Regions from separate parts of the Trichocoleus sp. ST-U1 genome, predicted to be linked through region 2. Evidence: predicted binding sites of a transcription regulator. Region 2 holds the regulator's gene; the other holds the start of a gene.

The links. The regulator HrcA, encoded in region 2, represses chaperone genes, less so after heat shock. The targets are predictions, from matches to a motif close to ANTTAGCACTCNNNANTNNNGAGTGCTAANT.
Positions count from the first base shown of each region.
Region 1: groL (chaperonin GroEL) is a predicted target of HrcA. The motif match lies at 2,990-3,020, and genes of this name have one in related genera.

Region 1 covers NZ_JAMPJZ010000020.1:10,540-19,025, forward strand. The annotation lists gene NDA06_RS09985 (hypothetical protein) at 1-975, opposite strand, end outside; gene groL (chaperonin GroEL) at 1,299-2,957, opposite strand; gene NDA06_RS09995 (M4 family metallopeptidase) at 3,210-4,283, shown strand; gene NDA06_RS10000 (protealysin inhibitor emfourin) at 4,329-4,628, opposite strand; gene fabG (3-oxoacyl-[acyl-carrier-protein] reductase) at 4,763-5,527, opposite strand; gene trxA (thioredoxin) at 5,669-5,986, shown strand; gene NDA06_RS10015 (hypothetical protein) at 6,084-6,269, opposite strand; gene psb29 (photosystem II biogenesis protein Psp29) at 6,438-7,175, opposite strand; gene NDA06_RS10025 (chromophore lyase CpcT/CpeT) at 7,393-8,007, shown strand; gene NDA06_RS10030 (STAS domain-containing protein) at 8,058-8,426, opposite strand.
Region 2 covers NZ_JAMPJZ010000007.1:25,181-33,666, forward strand. The annotation lists gene dxs (1-deoxy-D-xylulose-5-phosphate synthase) at 1-1,113, shown strand, start outside; gene mtnA (S-methyl-5-thioribose-1-phosphate isomerase) at 1,364-2,422, shown strand; gene NDA06_RS04515 (type IV pilin-like G/H family protein) at 2,717-3,097, shown strand; partial or broken gene NDA06_RS04520 (IS1 family transposase) at 3,222-3,929, opposite strand; gene NDA06_RS04525 (hypothetical protein) at 4,044-4,235, shown strand; gene hrcA (heat-inducible transcriptional repressor HrcA) at 4,360-5,472, shown strand; gene NDA06_RS04535 (DUF2834 domain-containing protein) at 5,592-6,278, shown strand; gene NDA06_RS04540 (hypothetical protein) at 6,293-6,976, shown strand; gene NDA06_RS04545 (DUF2834 domain-containing protein) at 7,157-7,840, shown strand; gene bioF (8-amino-7-oxononanoate synthase) at 8,145-8,486, shown strand, end outside.

The DNA.
Region 1 (8,486 bases), on a different contig from region 2:
TTTATCAAAGATATAGTTTACTGGAGTTAAAACATTTTTAACTTCAGGTATTTTTTTTAAGCGAGATATAACATCATACATAATATTTTTACCAGATAAAATATTATCAGTAATTAAATTAGCTGTTTTAGAACAATTCATATACCAGTGATGAGCATCAACAACTCCTAAAGCTAAGGCTGCATCCACTTGACCGACAGTATAGGCAGTATTTTCCGCCAGGTTAGCATGATCTAAAATATACTCATCTTGTAAAAATATGTTATCAGACGAATTAATGTTAAAGCTTGTCCGAAGCGGATAGGCAATAATATCAGAGGAATGAATTATATTAATCCATCTCAAACCTTGGTTTTTATAATTTTTAGCAAAACATTTAACTTTATTAGGAGTAATACCTAACATGGTGTTAAAGAATAAAATAGGAGAACCCATTGTGGTAATACTCCTTAGGTAAACTTGTCTTTTGGAGGTGGAATCACCTAGTCCTTTAATCATTGTACGGATATGAAACGCCGCATCATCAGAATCAAATCTATCGGAGAACAAACTATCCCATAAGATGACGCTTCCCAAGGAATGGGCAACAATATGAAGGTCAGTTTCTTCAGGGTTACGTCTTATAAAGTCCTCTAGTTGATCTGCAATCAGTTCTCTAATTTTTACGCCCCGTTCTTGATTAAGGTAGGTGAAAGCATCTCCAACGAATTCAGATAGAAAGCCTTGTCTAAAGTGTTGATACCTCAAAATGGTTTGAATATCTAAATTTTGAGATTCCTTTTTAACTTCCTGTAAATCTTGATGAATCCAGTTCCACATCCTCCCAACATCATTTAAAACATCGCCCCAAAAACTATAATAAAAGTGAGGGAGTAATTCACCTCTTTTGGTAAACTCTTCTGTAATAAAACCTTTCAATTTATCTCCATATTTAACATCCCGTGTAGCAACTCCGTGAAGAAAAAAGACTAGCATTGTTAAAATTAATCCTTTAACTGAAAGAAAAATATCTAAGGAACTCCCTTCATATAAGATTCCCGATGATTTACCTAAAGTAACAGTCTTTACTGAAAATTTTCCTAAAATGCTGATTAAACAGAAGTTTGAGGAATTATCCCAGTTAAGTAGGTTTGAACCCTATAATTTTTCAATACTGTAACACTCTTACAATGAGCGATCGCTACAAAAAAGCAGCTTGCCGTTTGAGACAAGCTGCTTTTCTTTCAGTCCACAAAGGTGGGCTTTGTGTTTTTAGCTTCAGGTTTCAACCTGTGGGCGCTGGGGACGCGAACAATGGACTACATCATGCCCATGCCGCCCATGCCGCCCATGCCGCCCATGCCGCCCATGCCGCCCATATCGGGGGCACCAGCCGCTTTCTTCTCAGGCTTCTCGACAACCAGGGCTTCAGTGGTCAACACCATCCCGGCAATCGAACCGGCATTTTGCAACGCCGAACGTACAACTTTCGCAGGGTCGATAATCCCAGCGGCGATCAGGTCTTCAAATGTGTCGGTAGCCGCGTTGTAACCGATATTCAAATCAGTCTCGCGCACCTTCTCGACAATGACAGAGCCTTCGACACCGGCATTATCTGCCATCTGACGCAGGGGAGCTTCTAGAGATCTGCCCACAATGTCAGCACCGACTTTTTCTTCGGCGTCCAGACTATTTTTAATGTCAGCAACTTTCTTGCTCAGGTAAATCAGCGTCGCGCCACCGCCTGGAACGATACCTTCTTCCACCGCAGCTTTGGTCGCGTTGAGGGCGTCTTCAATCCGCAGCTTGCGATCTTTGAGTTCGGTTTCGGTCGCCGCACCCACTTTGATGACGGCGACACCACCGGCAAGCTTAGCAATTCGCTCTTGCAGCTTTTCTTTGTCGTAGTCAGAATCCGTTTCTTCTAGCTGCTTGCGAATTTGGGCAATCCGCTTTTGCACATCTGCCGTCTTGGCATCACCAGCGACAATGGTGGTGTTTTCTTTATCAATGGTGATTTTCTGAGCAGTTCCCAGCATCTCCAGAGAGACGGTATCTAGGCTCAAACCAACTTCTTCTGAGATTAGCTGACCGCCAGTGAGAACGGCGATATCTTGCAGCATCGCTTTGCGGCGTTCGCCAAATCCAGGCGCTTTGATGGCGGCTACATTCAGTACGCCCCGCGCTTTATTTACCACCAAAGTTGCCAAAGCTTCTCCTTCGATGTCTTCGGCAATAATCAGCAAAGCTTGACCGGAACGGGCAACTTTTTCCAAGACGGGAATCAAATCCTGGATAGAGTTGATTTTTTTATCCGTCATCAAAATCCGGACGTTTTCATATTCCACCACCATCCGTTCGGAGTCGGTGATGAAGTAGGGAGAAATGTAGCCGCGATCCAGCTGCATCCCCTCGACGACATCCAGTTCCGTTGCCATCGATTTGGATTCTTCAACGGTGATCACGCCGTCTTTGGTGACTTTATCCATCGCTTCGGCAATCATTTTGCCGACTTCTTCATCGTTACCAGCGGAGACGGTTGCCACTTGCGCGATCGCACTACCTTCCACTGGTTTCGCGATCGCTACAATTTCCTCCACTAAGAAGGCGATCGTTTTTTCGATTCCCCGCCGCAAACTCACTGGATTTGCCCCAGCCGCTACGTTCTTCAAGCCCTCACGAATCATCGCTTGAGCCAGAACCGTCGCTGTCGTCGTGCCATCACCCGCAATATCTTTCGTCTTGGATGCCACTTCCTGAATCAGTCGAGCGCCTGTATTTTCCAGGGGGTCTTCTAATTCAATTTCCTTGGCAACGGTGATACCATCGTTCACAATTTGGGGTGCGCCAAACTTCTTCTCTAGAAGGACATTCCGCCCTTTCGGCCCCAGCGTAATGCGAACGGCGTCTGCCAGGACGTTCACGCCCCGCTCTAGTGCCCGCCGCGATTCGTCATTAAATGCAACGATTTTTGCCATGTTTTAGGTTTTCAGAGCGCTTCCATTAGTCAATTTAGCACTCACTGGCACAGAGTGCTAATCCGAGAGGATGAGAGTCCTCACCTCGACTGATATGGGGGAGGTACATAATAAACAGCTAGAGCAATCAATGGCACGTTTGAGTTACTTTTTGTAACGAAATTGCCGAATTCTCGATAACTAGAGCGGATTGGATTGAATGCGTTTATCATCCACTTTTTGATGCTCTGTCCTTGACAAAGGAAATAATTTATGCCTTCACCAAAAAAAAGAGCGGTAGGGCTGCAACCTTGCTGCGATAGACTTCATCCCATTTGTTGTATCGTTCCTCCTCATATGCTGAAGGAGGTTCTCCAGAATGGCAACCCTGAGCAGCGGGCATGGGCTTTTCAAACCTTAACCGTGTCAGAACAGTTTCGCGGACGGCGCTTGACAGTGGGAAATATCTCGTTCGCAGCATCAGCGGGAGAGAAGCGTCGTACCATCTTTGATGCTAAAAATGGCAACGATCTACCAGGCACCTTGGTGCGGAGTGAAGGCGATCCTCCCAGCGAAGATGCCGCGATAAACGAAGCCTACGACGGATCGGGTGCAACTTATGACTTGTACGAGCAGGTGTTCGAGCGGAATTCCATCGACAATCGAGGGCTGCGTTTGGACTCGACGGTTCATTTTGGCGTGAAGTATGACAACGCTTTTTGGAACGGCGACCAAATGGTCTACGGTGATGGGGATGGAGAGATTTTTGAACGCTTCACCAAGGCGATTGATGTGATTGGTCACGAGCTAACCCACGGCGTCACCCAATATGAAGCCAATCTAATCTATTACGGCGAATCCGGCGCTCTGAATGAATCTTTTTCCGATGTCTTTGGTTCCCTGGTGAAACAGCGGGTTCTCAATCAGACAGCCGAAGAAGCTGACTGGATTATCGGGGAAGGTTTGTTTACCGCCAATGTTAAGGGCGTTGGGATTCGCTCAATGAAGGCACCGGGGACAGCATACGACGACCCAGTGCTAGGCAAAGACCCCCAGCCTGCGACTTATAAAGACCGCTACAAAGGGCTGGAAGATAACGGAGGCGTGCATATTAACTCAGGGATTGCCAACCGTGCCTTTTATTTAGCAGCAGTGGAAATAGGCGGCTACGCTTGGGAAAAGGCAGGGAAAATCTGGTATATCGCTTTACGCGATCGCCTGCGCTCTAGAGCGAATTTTAAACGGGCTGCGAATACTCTCATTACAGTCGCTGGAGAACTCTACGGCGAAGGCTCCAAGGAGCAGAATGCAGTCCGCAAAGGTTGGCAAGAAGTGGGAGTGATTTAAATTAAAAATGCGTGCATTAAAAATGGAAGAGGCAATTCTTCATTTTTAATTTCTGCGTGCAGCTGCCATCAGCCATTCCAGCAGCGGTCTTAAGTTTCCAGGTACGGCGGATTCACTCACTAAAACAGTATGTTGCTGAGTGTTTTCTTCCACCGTTAGCTTGTACTGAAAGCGGTCGGGTTGGGGAGTGTTGGAAGCGATCGCGGCAGGCAAATCAAAGAAATCAGCTGCGTCAATCAGGAGGCGCAGCTGATTTGCTTCATTTGCAGGCAGAGTCGTAGTGTCAAAAACTTTTGTCAGGCGCATCCCAGCAAAGCCGCCAGTCCGTTCAAAAGAAATTCGCATAGTTTCCCTCGCAGGGAGCAAGACTAACTCCATAGTAAGCAGTGATGGATGTTATTCTTTGTCGGCCTCTCTCTTTCCCACTCCGACCGCGAGGAGAGCGTCACTACGCTCACAGTCCTCTGCCGCTATGGTCGCTATGCCATCACCATACCGCCGTCCACATTGAGCGTTTGACCCGTGATATAGGCGGCAGCCGGATCGGCGGCTAGGAATCGAACTAAACCAGCAACCTCCTCTGGTTGACCGTAACGACCGAGGGGGATAAATTTTAAGATTTCCTCTGATTTGATATTGCTCGTCATATCGGTGGCGATAAATCCAGGGGCAACAGCATTGACTGTAATGCCGCGAGTGGCGAGTTCTTTGGCGACGGTTTTCGTAAACCCAATCACTCCCGCTTTGGCAGCGCTGTAGTTTGCCTGACCGGGGTTGCCCATCTGACCGGCAACGGATGAAATATTAATAATGCGCCCGGAGCGTTGCTTCAGCATCACCTTACTGATAGCTCGCGTACACAAAAAGACGCCAGTGAGGTTAAGGTCAATCACGGCTTGCCAATCTTCCGGCTTCATCCGCAACAACAGGGTATCGCGGGTAATTCCAGCATTATTCACCAAGACATCAACGCGCTTCCACTTCTCCATCACGGTGTTCAGGAGGGCGTCTACTTGATCGGCTTTGGATACGTCTGCTTGGAGGGCGATCGCACTACCGCCTGCTGCGGTAATTTCACTCACGACTTCTTCGGCTGCTCCACTAGAACTGGCATAGTTAATCGCTACACTGGCTCCCTCAGATGCCAATTCTAGGGCGATCGCTCGACCAATTCCTCGTGAAGCGCCGGTAACGATGGCAACCTGTCCGCGCAATCTTTGCTGGCTCTCTGGCAATGCTTCCATCAATAAATTCCTCTCGATCCGTTATGAACGCGGTTATTTAACTGCGCTAACGATCTTAGGTCGATTCGTACCTCGGACTGAACGAATCAATACGCCAAAAGATTACGATTGTCGTGAAAGAGCAGAAAACACTTTGATCGCATGGCAACTAAAAAGCAGTTCAACAATTTCCAAGAGTTACTGTCTGGGTCTGAAAAGCCAGTGTTGGTGGATTTTTACGCGACTTGGTGCGGTCCTTGTCAGATGATGGTCCCGATTCTGGAGCAGGTAAGCGCCCAGATGAACGAACGGTTACAGGTTGTAAAAATTGATACGGATAAATATCCAAACTTGGCGAGCCAATATCAAATTCACGCCCTACCAACGTTGGTTTTATTTAAAAATAGTCAGGTAGTTGAGCGCATTGAGGGTGTGCTGACAGCCCCACAACTTATCCAGCGCCTAGAAGCGTTGGTTTAAGGCTACATCGGCAGTATCTGGGTGTAACCAATAGCTCTCTTTGGCGAAAGCATCCACAGATGCTGACGATCGCAGACGCGGATATGTACGGGAACTCCTATCTTACCGCCTTCTGAGTCAGCTGCCAAACCAGCCCGGAAGTCAAGTTCCGGGCTAATCTTTCAACTTGGTGCATATCTCGGAAAGCTGGGAGAAGTGCTGCGAAGGGAGGCTGCATTTTTACCGCCGAGATGCCAAACCGAAATTCATTTCTGGAGAGCAGTTGGTAATCTACAAAGCTCAAGAAAGCGAACCCTTAAATCAGTTGCCAATAGTCATTAGTTTGTTGCTAATGACTATTGGCAAATGACTAAAGACCCATTACCACTTACGGATGTTTAGCCCATCAAAAGGGAATCGGATGAGCGATCGCTATCATACGGAAGGCTTTCTCAGCTTCAACACAAGTTGCCTAGTCTTGAGAAGTGCCTGGAGCAACGCTTGATTCTGGAGAACTATTGGGAGGAGCCACCACAACCCCTTTATCCCCACGTTGCTCGCGTTTTTTTCGATCTGCTTTTAGCATATCTTCCATAGCCAGCTGCATTTGAGCCATTTTCTCCAAATTGCTGCGATACAGCTCTAGGTCTTTGAGTAATTTATCTTCTGGCAGGTTTAAGGCATTACAGATTTGCTTGAGCGCCTCAATCCGCTGCTTTTCGTCTTTTACCAAATCGGAATCTGCTACTTCCAGCAGCGTAAATAAACCAATCGCAAACAAACGGCTGTACTTAAACGGAGAATTGTTAGCGATCGCCTGCACAGCAGCGTGCAAGTCATCAGCGCCGTGACTAGGAGCCGTTGGGTTTAACCAGGCAACGATATCCTTCCCACCCAGACGCATGGCTAATTCTTCCAGCCGCTGGGCATCCTGCTTGTACTGTTGCGGCTCGTTCTCGACTGCTCGACAGAGGGCTTCAAAAATCGGTTCTTTATCTCGTTCTGGTCGATAGCCTTGCATGAAGCGGTTAAAGGATGTCACCACGCCCAATGCATAAATGGGGTCGTAGCGAAAGTCCACATTGACCGAAAGCAAGTGCATTTCCACCATCAACTCTTCTACCACCCGCCGGTAGATGGAGTTAATGGGGCGGGTGTGTAGGGTATAGAAAGTTCTTTTGGTGTCTGATACAGTGCGGACGTTATTCACCGGAAAATTTTAAGTTTGAGGGCGATGTAAACTCATTGTCACAGCTTTTGGACACCTTTGCCAAGGCAATGTCTTGTAGAGACTCCCGGCGATACAATGCCGGGGATCGCAGAAATTATTCATTGGTAATTGGGAAAAGGGTCTTAGAAGTTAGAGATACGCCTTCCTTATCCTAAATTCCGATTGCTGATTACCCATTATCGATTAGCCATTCCCAATGACTTTTTCTCCTGAACTAACGCTCCTGGCTCAATATATAGCTGGAGAATTTGAGAATTCAGAACAAGCGACAAGAGAACCCGCTTGGTACGTAAACCTCCGCCTTTGGCTGCGACCCGTACCGCTGTTTGCAGAAGATAGCCTCACCCTGTTTGCAGAGCAAGCGAACATCCTGCAACTGGATCGTCCCTATCGTCCTCGGATTCTGCGCCTGCGCCACAGCGACACCTCTCAAGCCTCGCTGATGGTGCAATACTATATGCTGAAAGATCCCGATCGGGTCAGAGGTGCCGGTCAAAATCCAGCCTTGCTGAAGACGCTTACACCAGAACAGATGGAACTTCTCCCCGGCTGTACCCTCGCCGTCATTCAGCAACCCTTAGCTCAAAATACCTATAACTTTTCTACCGCACCCGCGACTGATGCCCCCTGCTGTTTTACCTATCAAGAAGAAACTTACCAGGTTTCTTTAGGGTTTGAGGCGCGGCATCAAGAATTTAGAAGCTATGACAAGGGAATTGACCCCCAAACAGGCAGAGCCATCTGGGGGGCACTGCTTGGCCCCTATATTTTCACTAAGCGCGAAGATTTTTCCGCTGAGCTAGCAATTTGAAATCTTTTGTCCTTAGTTAAGGACGATTGACTGCATAACTCATGAATAATTTAGCTGACCATGCTGCGAGGCACTCCTTCAAGAGCCTCTTCCTCGGTTTCAAAAATTTCAAACACCGAATCCATCATGGTGACTTCAAAAACGAGTTTTGCCTCTGGATGGACGTTACATATGCGGAAACTGCCTTTTACTTTGTCAGCATCTCGCATTCCTGCCACCAAGGATGTTAGACCAGAGCTGTCAATAAAATTAACTTGACCGAGATTCACAACTACGTGGCGACTGAGTTTGGAAATACATTCCTGCAACTTCAGACGAAACTGCCATGCGGTTGTAATATCCAGGCGTCCAGTGGGGGCTAAGACGATGACTGTCGTCCCGTCTTGAGTCGTATGTGTTCTCTGATCGATATGAATCACCAAGACCTCCTTGCTCCGGAAGCTCCGTCTATATTTAATATCTAGATAGGAGCCGCATTT
Region 2 (8,486 bases):
AAGCAAGCACACAAGATGCAGGGGCCAGTCCTGGTTCACGTAGCAACAGTGAAAGGGAAAGGCTACGAAATAGCGGAGAAAGACCAAGTCGGCTACCACGCACAATCCCCCTTTAACCTCGCAACTGGGAAAGCGGTTCCTTCCAGCAAACCCAAACCTCCTTCTTATGCCAAGGTGTTTTCCCACACGCTGGTCAAACTCGCTGAGAATAATCCCAAAATTATCGGCATCACAGCAGCAATGGCGACTGGCACGGGTTTAGACAAACTCGCCAGCAAACTGCCCAAGCAATACATTGATGTCGGCATTGCCGAACAACACGCGGTTACTTTAGCCGCCGGTTTGGCTTGTGAAGAGATGCGACCCGTTGTCGCGATTTACTCTACTTTTCTGCAACGCGGCTACGACCAAATCGTTCACGATGTCTGCATTCAAAAATTACCCGTCTTTTTCTGTCTTGACCGCGCCGGGATTGTCGGTGCTGATGGTCCCACGCACCAAGGGATGTACGATATCGCTTATTTGCGCTGTCTCCCGAACATGGTGCTGATGGCACCCAAAGATGAAGCTGAATTGCAGCAGATGATCGTCACTGGTGTTAACTACACCGATGGTCCGATTGCCATGCGCTATCCTCGCGGCAATGGCTACGGGGTGCCCCTGATGGAAGAAGGCTGGGAAGAACTACCCATTGGCAAAGCAGAAATTTTGCGCCAAGGCGATGATGTTTTGATCCTGGGTTATGGCTCGATGGTATATCCCGCCATGCAGGCAGCGGAGATTTTGAGCGAGCATGGGATTGAAGCGACTGTTGTGAATGGCCGTTTTGCTAAGCCGCTGGATACTGAGTTAATTTTGCCTCTGGCTCAGCAGATTGGTCGGGTGGTGACGCTGGAAGAAGGCTGCATCATCGGCGGCTTTGGTTCGGCTGTGGCAGAAAGTCTGCTGGATCATAATCTGATGGTGCCGATTACGCGGATTGGCGTGCCTGATGTATTAGTGGATCATGCTACGCCAGAACAGTCGATGGCGGAACTGGGTCTGACACCGGCTCAAATTGCCGAGCGAGTGAGGAAATCTTTTAGTCCTCAGCTGTCAGCAGTGATGAGTTAAAGGTAGGTTTTTTTAACGCAAAGGTACGCACAGGTAAGCGCGATCGCGCCGCTTCGCTAACGCAGAGGTACGCAATGATATCGGTTGCGCTTTGGGTGTAGTCTGAGCTTTCCTTGGTGTTCTTTTGCGTTAAGACAAAATCACCCTAAGTTTTCGGGAGAAAGCACGAGGTAAAAAAGCAGTTAGTCGGGTAAATATCGGCTAAGTTGTTAGAAACTATCATATTGATAACTAGCAACTCACCGCCGATATGTCTACCAAAACTCAAGTTTATCCGGTTATTTGGAATCAAGACCGCGTTTTGCTCATCGACCAGAACCGCCTGCCTACGGAGTACACGTTTGTTGAGATCAGCTGCTGCGAAGATATGGCGCAGGCGATTAAAACGATGATTGTCCGGGGGGCACCGGCGATTGGTGTTGCTGCTGCCTATGGGATGTACCTAGGGGCAAGGGAGATTCAGTCAGACAAGCGTGAGGAATTTTTGAGCAAGTTGGAACAAATTGCCGAGATGTTACGGCAAACTCGTCCAACTGCGGTTAATTTATTTTGGGCGATCGCGCGGATGTTGCGAACTGCCTATGAGTCGCTCGGAACGGTAGAAGAAATCAAATCTATTTTACTGACAACTGCTAAGGCGATTAATGCAGAAGACTTGCAAACTTGTCAGGCAATCGGCGATCACGGTTTAAAAGCTTTACCCTCCAAGCCCCATAAACTGGTTATTTTGACTCACTGCAACGCTGGAGCTTTGGCAACCGCTGGCTATGGCACCGCCTTGGGTGTTGTTCGTTCGGCGTGGCGAGATGGGCGTCTGGAGCGAGTCTATGCTGATGAAACTCGTCCCCGCTTGCAAGGTGCGAAGCTGACTTCTTGGGAATGCGTCCAAGAAGGCATTCCAGTTACGGTGATTACCGATAGTATGGCAGCTCACTGTATGAAACAGGGTTTAATTGATGCAGTCGTTGTCGGTGCTGACAGGATAGCCGCAAATGGTGACACTGCTAATAAAATTGGCACTTACAGTCTTGCACTGGTTGCCAAGGCTCACAATGTTCCTTTCTTTGTTGCCGCACCCCTCTCTACGATTGATTTTGAGTTGTCTTCTGGCAGCAAAATTCCGATTGAAGAGCGCCACGCTTCGGAAATCTACCAAGTTGGCGATACGCTTCTGACCCCTGCTGGCGTGGAGTTTTACAATCCAGCATTTGATGTCACTCCCGCTGAATTAATTTCAGCAGTGATTACCGAGTATGGCGCGATCGCTCCCAGTGAGTTAAAACAGTTTCAGACCAAACAATTGGTTTAGAAGGGCGCAACAATACAACAGAAAAATTAAAAGGAACGAACCTTGGGAAAGACCACAGCCGAAACCAAACAACATCTTTTTAAAACCGAACCAATCCGTAAATTTGCGGCGTCTACACAAACAGATTCACCGTCTCTTTACAATTGGCAAGATTCCCTCAAACAGCGAAGAAACATACTCTTTTTCGCAACGGGTGTAATAACGATAGGGAGTTTGGTATTGGTAGGTAATCCCATTGCTTTCGCACTCGGGTTTCCCCCTATGTTGAAATGTGGCCCAGTTAAGCAATCAACAGTGGAAGAAAATATTGAGTCAATTAACTTAGCTCAAGAAGCCCATTTTTCTGAAAAAAAGTCCTTTGCTAACGACTTTAATAAGTTAGGAATCCGCCTTCAAAAGCAGGGTGACGACTACGAATATTCAACCCGTGCCACTTCTTCGGCTGCCTTTAGTTACGGGATATCCCAAAGTAAAGGAAATAACAGTTACGTTGGGGCTGTGTTTGTAATACCAGCTACTGAGGCTAAATCTAAAGCTGCTAATCGAGAGACAACAGTAACGATTTTGTGCCAAGCGGATTCCCCTGGCGCAATCAAACCTGTAGAGCCAGCTTATCAAAATGGCGCAGTTGCATGCGGCTCCAACACCACAGAAATCTACCGTTATTCGCCTTAAGGCTAACTCGGAAGAAAGGTTAGATTGGGAATTGACACTTAAGCAATCCCAAATCTAACCTTTTCAGGAATTTCTCATTCTACCAGTGAATACTTATTAAAGCGGTAGTGGTGAATAGTAATGGTTAAGAGCGAAGGGAGGCGTTGTAATGATGCACAAAATACCAAATCGCACCAATGTGATTACTCAACTTCTTGGAGAAAGATAAGGTTTTACGAACTAAGCGCCCCACTCGTTGCCGTAAGGTGTTGTTGAACCGTTCGATATAGCTAGTTTTTCCCGTTTCTTTGCCGACTGCGCGATGCCGCTTTCGGGCGTAGTACCTGCTCATACGCCTCCCAAAAATCGGTGTAGCAAATCGCGCACTGGCGGTAAACAGCTGGTAAGGATTGCCAAAGCCCCTTTGCGCCTTGCCGAGAACGATCTCCAACGAATACGCCAACAATCTCACGGCTACCAGCATCAATGGCCAGCCAGATCCATTGTTTATTCGTTTTAGCGCCAACAAACGACCACATCTCGTCCAACTGAATTATCAGCCGACCCGGTTTTTTTGGGTGACTTCGACAGTTTTTGGAGTTTGATAAAACTTCTGATTGACGTACATTTGCAGCCAACGCTCAGAAACACCCGTTACCCGTGCAATTGCGGCAAGTGCAAGGCGTTCGAGCAACAACTTATCAATCAATTGACGAGTTGCCTCATCAATCGGTTGTCGGGTTGCATTCTCGACGAACTGTCGCCCACACTCCTGGCAACGGAATCGCGGTTTGCCGTAATGGGTACGTCCGTATTTGATGATTTGAGCTAATTGGCACTTGGGACAGTTCATTGCGCCGTTTGTAATGGTTGATGTCTCTTGAGTACCAGCCTACCATTACTATTCATGACTACCTAATTTTTACTAGCGAAATAAGTATTTAGAGGTTTTGGCTGACAAACTTCGATGCAGTCGAGTAGACTACAGACAATCCTGATAGAGACTGTGGACTCTAGAGTTACGGGTAGCGATAATGTCCTAACTCTGCGATCGATCGTCATGGTATGTCTAAGGTTGAAGTTCGGCGGCTGTTATGCTTCTACTGGCTGGGTGTGGCGAACCGGCAGGCAGAAGGCAGCATCTGCTATTCTGTTTTAACCTATCCTATATTTAATCGGCTGCTTGCTTGACAAGAGCGCCGGACTTATTGAGAAATTCATCATCAGAAGTCCAGGAATTTCCAATTGTTTTTAAAACCCTATCCAATTCGGCTTTCGTTTAAATGGCTAGGCAAGTAAGTCTGACTGACCGTCAACAACGTATTCTCTGGGCAACTGTCCGTCACTATATTGCGACGGCTGAGCCAGTCGGCTCAAAAGCTTTGGTAGACGAGTATAATCTGTGCGTCAGTCCAGCGACGATTCGCAATGCAATGGGCGTCTTAGAGAAAGCGGGGTTGCTCTATCAACCCCATACCTCGGCTGGGCGAGTTCCCTCTGACTCTGGCTATCGAATTTATGTCGATCAATTAATTAAGCCTTCTGAAGCCTTGGGGCGTCGGGTAGAGCAGTTATTCACAGACCGTTTGAACTTGGAACATCAGAGTTTCGAGACTGTGTTGCGGGGTGCAGCGCAAATTCTGGCAACGCTCAGCGGTTATATTACCCTGATCACGATGCCGCAGACTCGAACTAATCGTTTGCGGCATTTGCAACTGGTGCAGCTCGATCCGGGAAGGGTGATGCTGATTGTGGTGACGGATTCTTATGAGACGACTAGCGTCTTAATGGAGTTACCGCTCTCAGAATCGGAGGATGAGCAACCGGACGCAGAAATTGTAGATCGGGAGTTGCAAATTTTATCGAATTTTCTGAATAGCCACTTGCGGGGGCGATCGCTCAGTGAACTGGCAACTTTAGACTGGAGCGAACTAGACCGAGAATTTCAACGATATGTTGATTCTTTGCGAAATCTGCTCTCCGACTTGATCCGTCGCACTTCCCAACCTGCCACAACTCAAATTATGGTTCGTGGCGTCGCTGAAGTATTGCGTCAGCCAGAATTTTCCGAATTACAGCAAGTGCAGACGCTTATACACCTATTGGAAGAGGAACAAGACCAGTTGTGGCCTTTAATCTTTGAATGGCCTAGACCAGATGTCACGGCTATTTCAGATGTCACCTCTGGTTCGCGAGTGACGGTGCGGATTGGTTCGGAAAATCCTTTAGAACCGATGCGTACCTGTACGCTGATTTCTGCAACTTATCAGCAGGGTTCAGTACCTGTGGGAAGTGTAGGTGTTTTGGGGCCAACGCGGATGGTGTACGAAAATGCGATCGCACTCGTTGAAGCCGCCGCCGATTATCTCTCGGATGCTCTTACGCAACCTGCTTAATTTAGAAAATCGCTAATCGCTAATCGCGATTAGCGATTGGGTCGCCCACCACGAACCACGAACGATAAACATGGCTAATTGCGATTAGCTCTAATTTTTGCTTTTCATTCTTCACTGATATGGCTAGAAAAATTGGCTTTTGGTTGCTTTGGGCAGCATTTATTACCTATGCCTTTCTGTTAGCACCTCCTGAACAACCAGGCACATTTGAACTCATCAAAAATCTCTCCACAGGTCAATGGACAGGGATTAACCCCCTAGTCGTCACGCTATTCAATCTTCTGGGCATCGTACCGATGATTTACGCCTGTCTGATGCTCATTGATGGCAAACAGCAAAAGGTAGCAGCTTGGCCTTTTTCGGCGTTCTCTTTTGGAGTCGGAGCATTTGCTTTGTTGCCTTATTTAGCACTGCGAGAACCCAACCAGGAATTTCACGGAGAAAAGAATTTATTTCTAAAAATACTCGATTCCCGGTGGCTTGGTTTTTTGCTAACATTCGGCGCTGGGAGTTTGGTTGTATATGGCTTATTGGGCGGGAATTGGGCAGATTATATTCAGCAGTTCCAGACAAATCGCTTCGTTCATGTCATGAGTTTGGATTTCTGCCTGCTGTGGTTAATATTTCCCGCACTTCTGGGAGATGATATGGCGCGTCGGGGAATCAAGAATTCTACACTTTTTTGGATGGTCGTGTTGATTCCTTTGTTTGGGGCTTTAGCTTATCTTTGCCTGCGTCCTCCCTTACCAGAAACTAATGCCGAAGCTTTCTCCACGGAACGCCAACCCGCACAATCTAGAAATTAAAATTTGATGGAAATATGGCTAGAAAAACAGCACTTTGGTTATTATGGGCTGGATTTATCTCCTATGTTTTGCTGCTGGCACCGCCAATTACGCCAGACACGCTGAGGCTCATTAAAAATATATTGACGGGTCAGTGGACACAGGTCAACCCAATTATCCTTTCTATATTTTCCCTGATTGGCATCTGGATACTCATCTATAGCTGTCTTTTGTTCGTCGATGGGAGGATGCAAAAGATTCGTTTCTGGCCTTTTGCTTTGGGTTCAGCGGGAACGGGAGTGATTAGCCTAATACCTTATTTAGCATTGAGGGAACCGAATCAAGAGTTTTCCGGGCAAAAGGATACCTTGCTGAAAGTTTTTGATTCTCGCTGGACGGGTATTATCCTCAATTTCAGCACGCTTTTCTTGCTAGCATTTGGCTTGCTTGCGGGTGATTGGGCAGGGTTTATTCAACAATTCCAAAGCGATCGCTTTGTCAATGGCATGAGTTTGGCTTTTTGCCTGTTCTGTCTGTTGTTTCCGAGCGTTCTCGGCGATGATATGGTGCGTCGAGGGTTCAATATTCCCCCAGTTTTTTGGGCAGTATCGCTGGTTCCTCTACTGGGACCCCTTGCCTATCTCTGTATTCGTCCACCTTTACCAGACTCTGGTGCTGAACCGGCACCAGAGTCTGTTGCGAACACTACACGAGTGTGAACAATTTTCGAGGTTTTTAGGAAAGAACAAACCGCGGAGGTCGCAGAGGACGCGGAGGAAAGAAAGGAGAGGCTGTGGCTTTCTTTTGAATGCAAGTTGGTGTGACTTAAGACGGAGGTAAGTGCTGTTATCGGACTTTTAAAGTTAAATAATTGATGTATAAAGTTATGGGTCAAGATTATGGGCAGAAAAATTGCCTTGTTCTTGATATGGATTACATTTCTTGTCTATACCGTATGGTTAGATCCACTTGCTCAACCAGAGACGTTTTCGCTGGTTTGGAAGTTATTAACATTCCAGTTGGCAGATGTGAATGCAATTCTTGTGGCTATCTTCTGGCTCATGGGCGTTTGGCCTATGATTTATGCTTGTCTAATGTTTGCTGATGGCACAACGCAACCGTTTCGCTCATGGCCTTATTTCATTGGGGCAAATGGAACGGGTGTGATTTGCTTTATCCCCTATTTAATTTTCCGAAAATCAAATCAAGAATTTTCTGGACCGAAGGATAAATTACTAAAAATTCTAGATTCCCGTTGGACAGGAATTTTCCTACTGTTAACAACGATTGGCTTACTTGCCTACGCAATATTTGCTGGAGATTGGGGAGATTATATTCAACAGTTTAAAACTAGGGAATTCGTTCACCTCATCAGTTTGGATTTTTGTCTGATGTGCCTGGTGTTTCCATTAACGTCACTGTTTGACGATGATATGGCTCGTCGGGGCATAAAGGAGGCTCGAATTTTCTGGGCGGTGGCGCTAGTACCTTTATTTGGACCACTTGCTTATCTTTGCCTGCGTCCACCTTTGCCAGAATCAAGTGCTGACGTCAGCTTTCAAGCGTCTAATTTGACAGCTTAGCTTGCGAGTTGTGCCAGGAGAATGTGAAGAAAGGAGAAAATGAAAATATAGAGGGGTGCTGTAGCGTCTCTGGGAGGTGGAAAGCATGATTGCCACTTTTCCTGTATTTTCTTTTATAGCAATTCTCGTTTGGACGCAGTACCGTTTAACCCCACCCCTGCCCCTCCCCGCAAGCAGGAAGAGGTTCAATACTGTCCCCTCACCGAAAAGTGGAGAGAAGGGGTTGGGGGTGAGGCTAGGAGTGTGTTGCAACAATGTGAGAACTGCTATACAGGCAAAGTTAAAGGTGCGATAACCGATCGAAATGCCAACGAATCCTTACGCTTGGGTAGAGCAATCCCTCGCCACCATTCACCGCGCAGATTGGTATCGGTCGGTGCAAGCGATCGCTAGTCGTCCGGGTGCGGCGGTGTTGCTGGAGGGGCGTGAAGTCATCAATTTTGCCAGTAATGATTACTTGGGACTCGCGGGGGATGAACGCCTCATCCAAGCCGCAGTAGCGGCTACTCAGACATTTGGCACGGGTAGCACGGGTTCTCGGTTACTCAGCGGACATCGGGAACTGCATCGGGAATTGGAAAAATCGATCGCATCCCTCAAACAAACTGAAGATGCCTTAGTTTTTAGTTCTGGATATCTGGCAAAC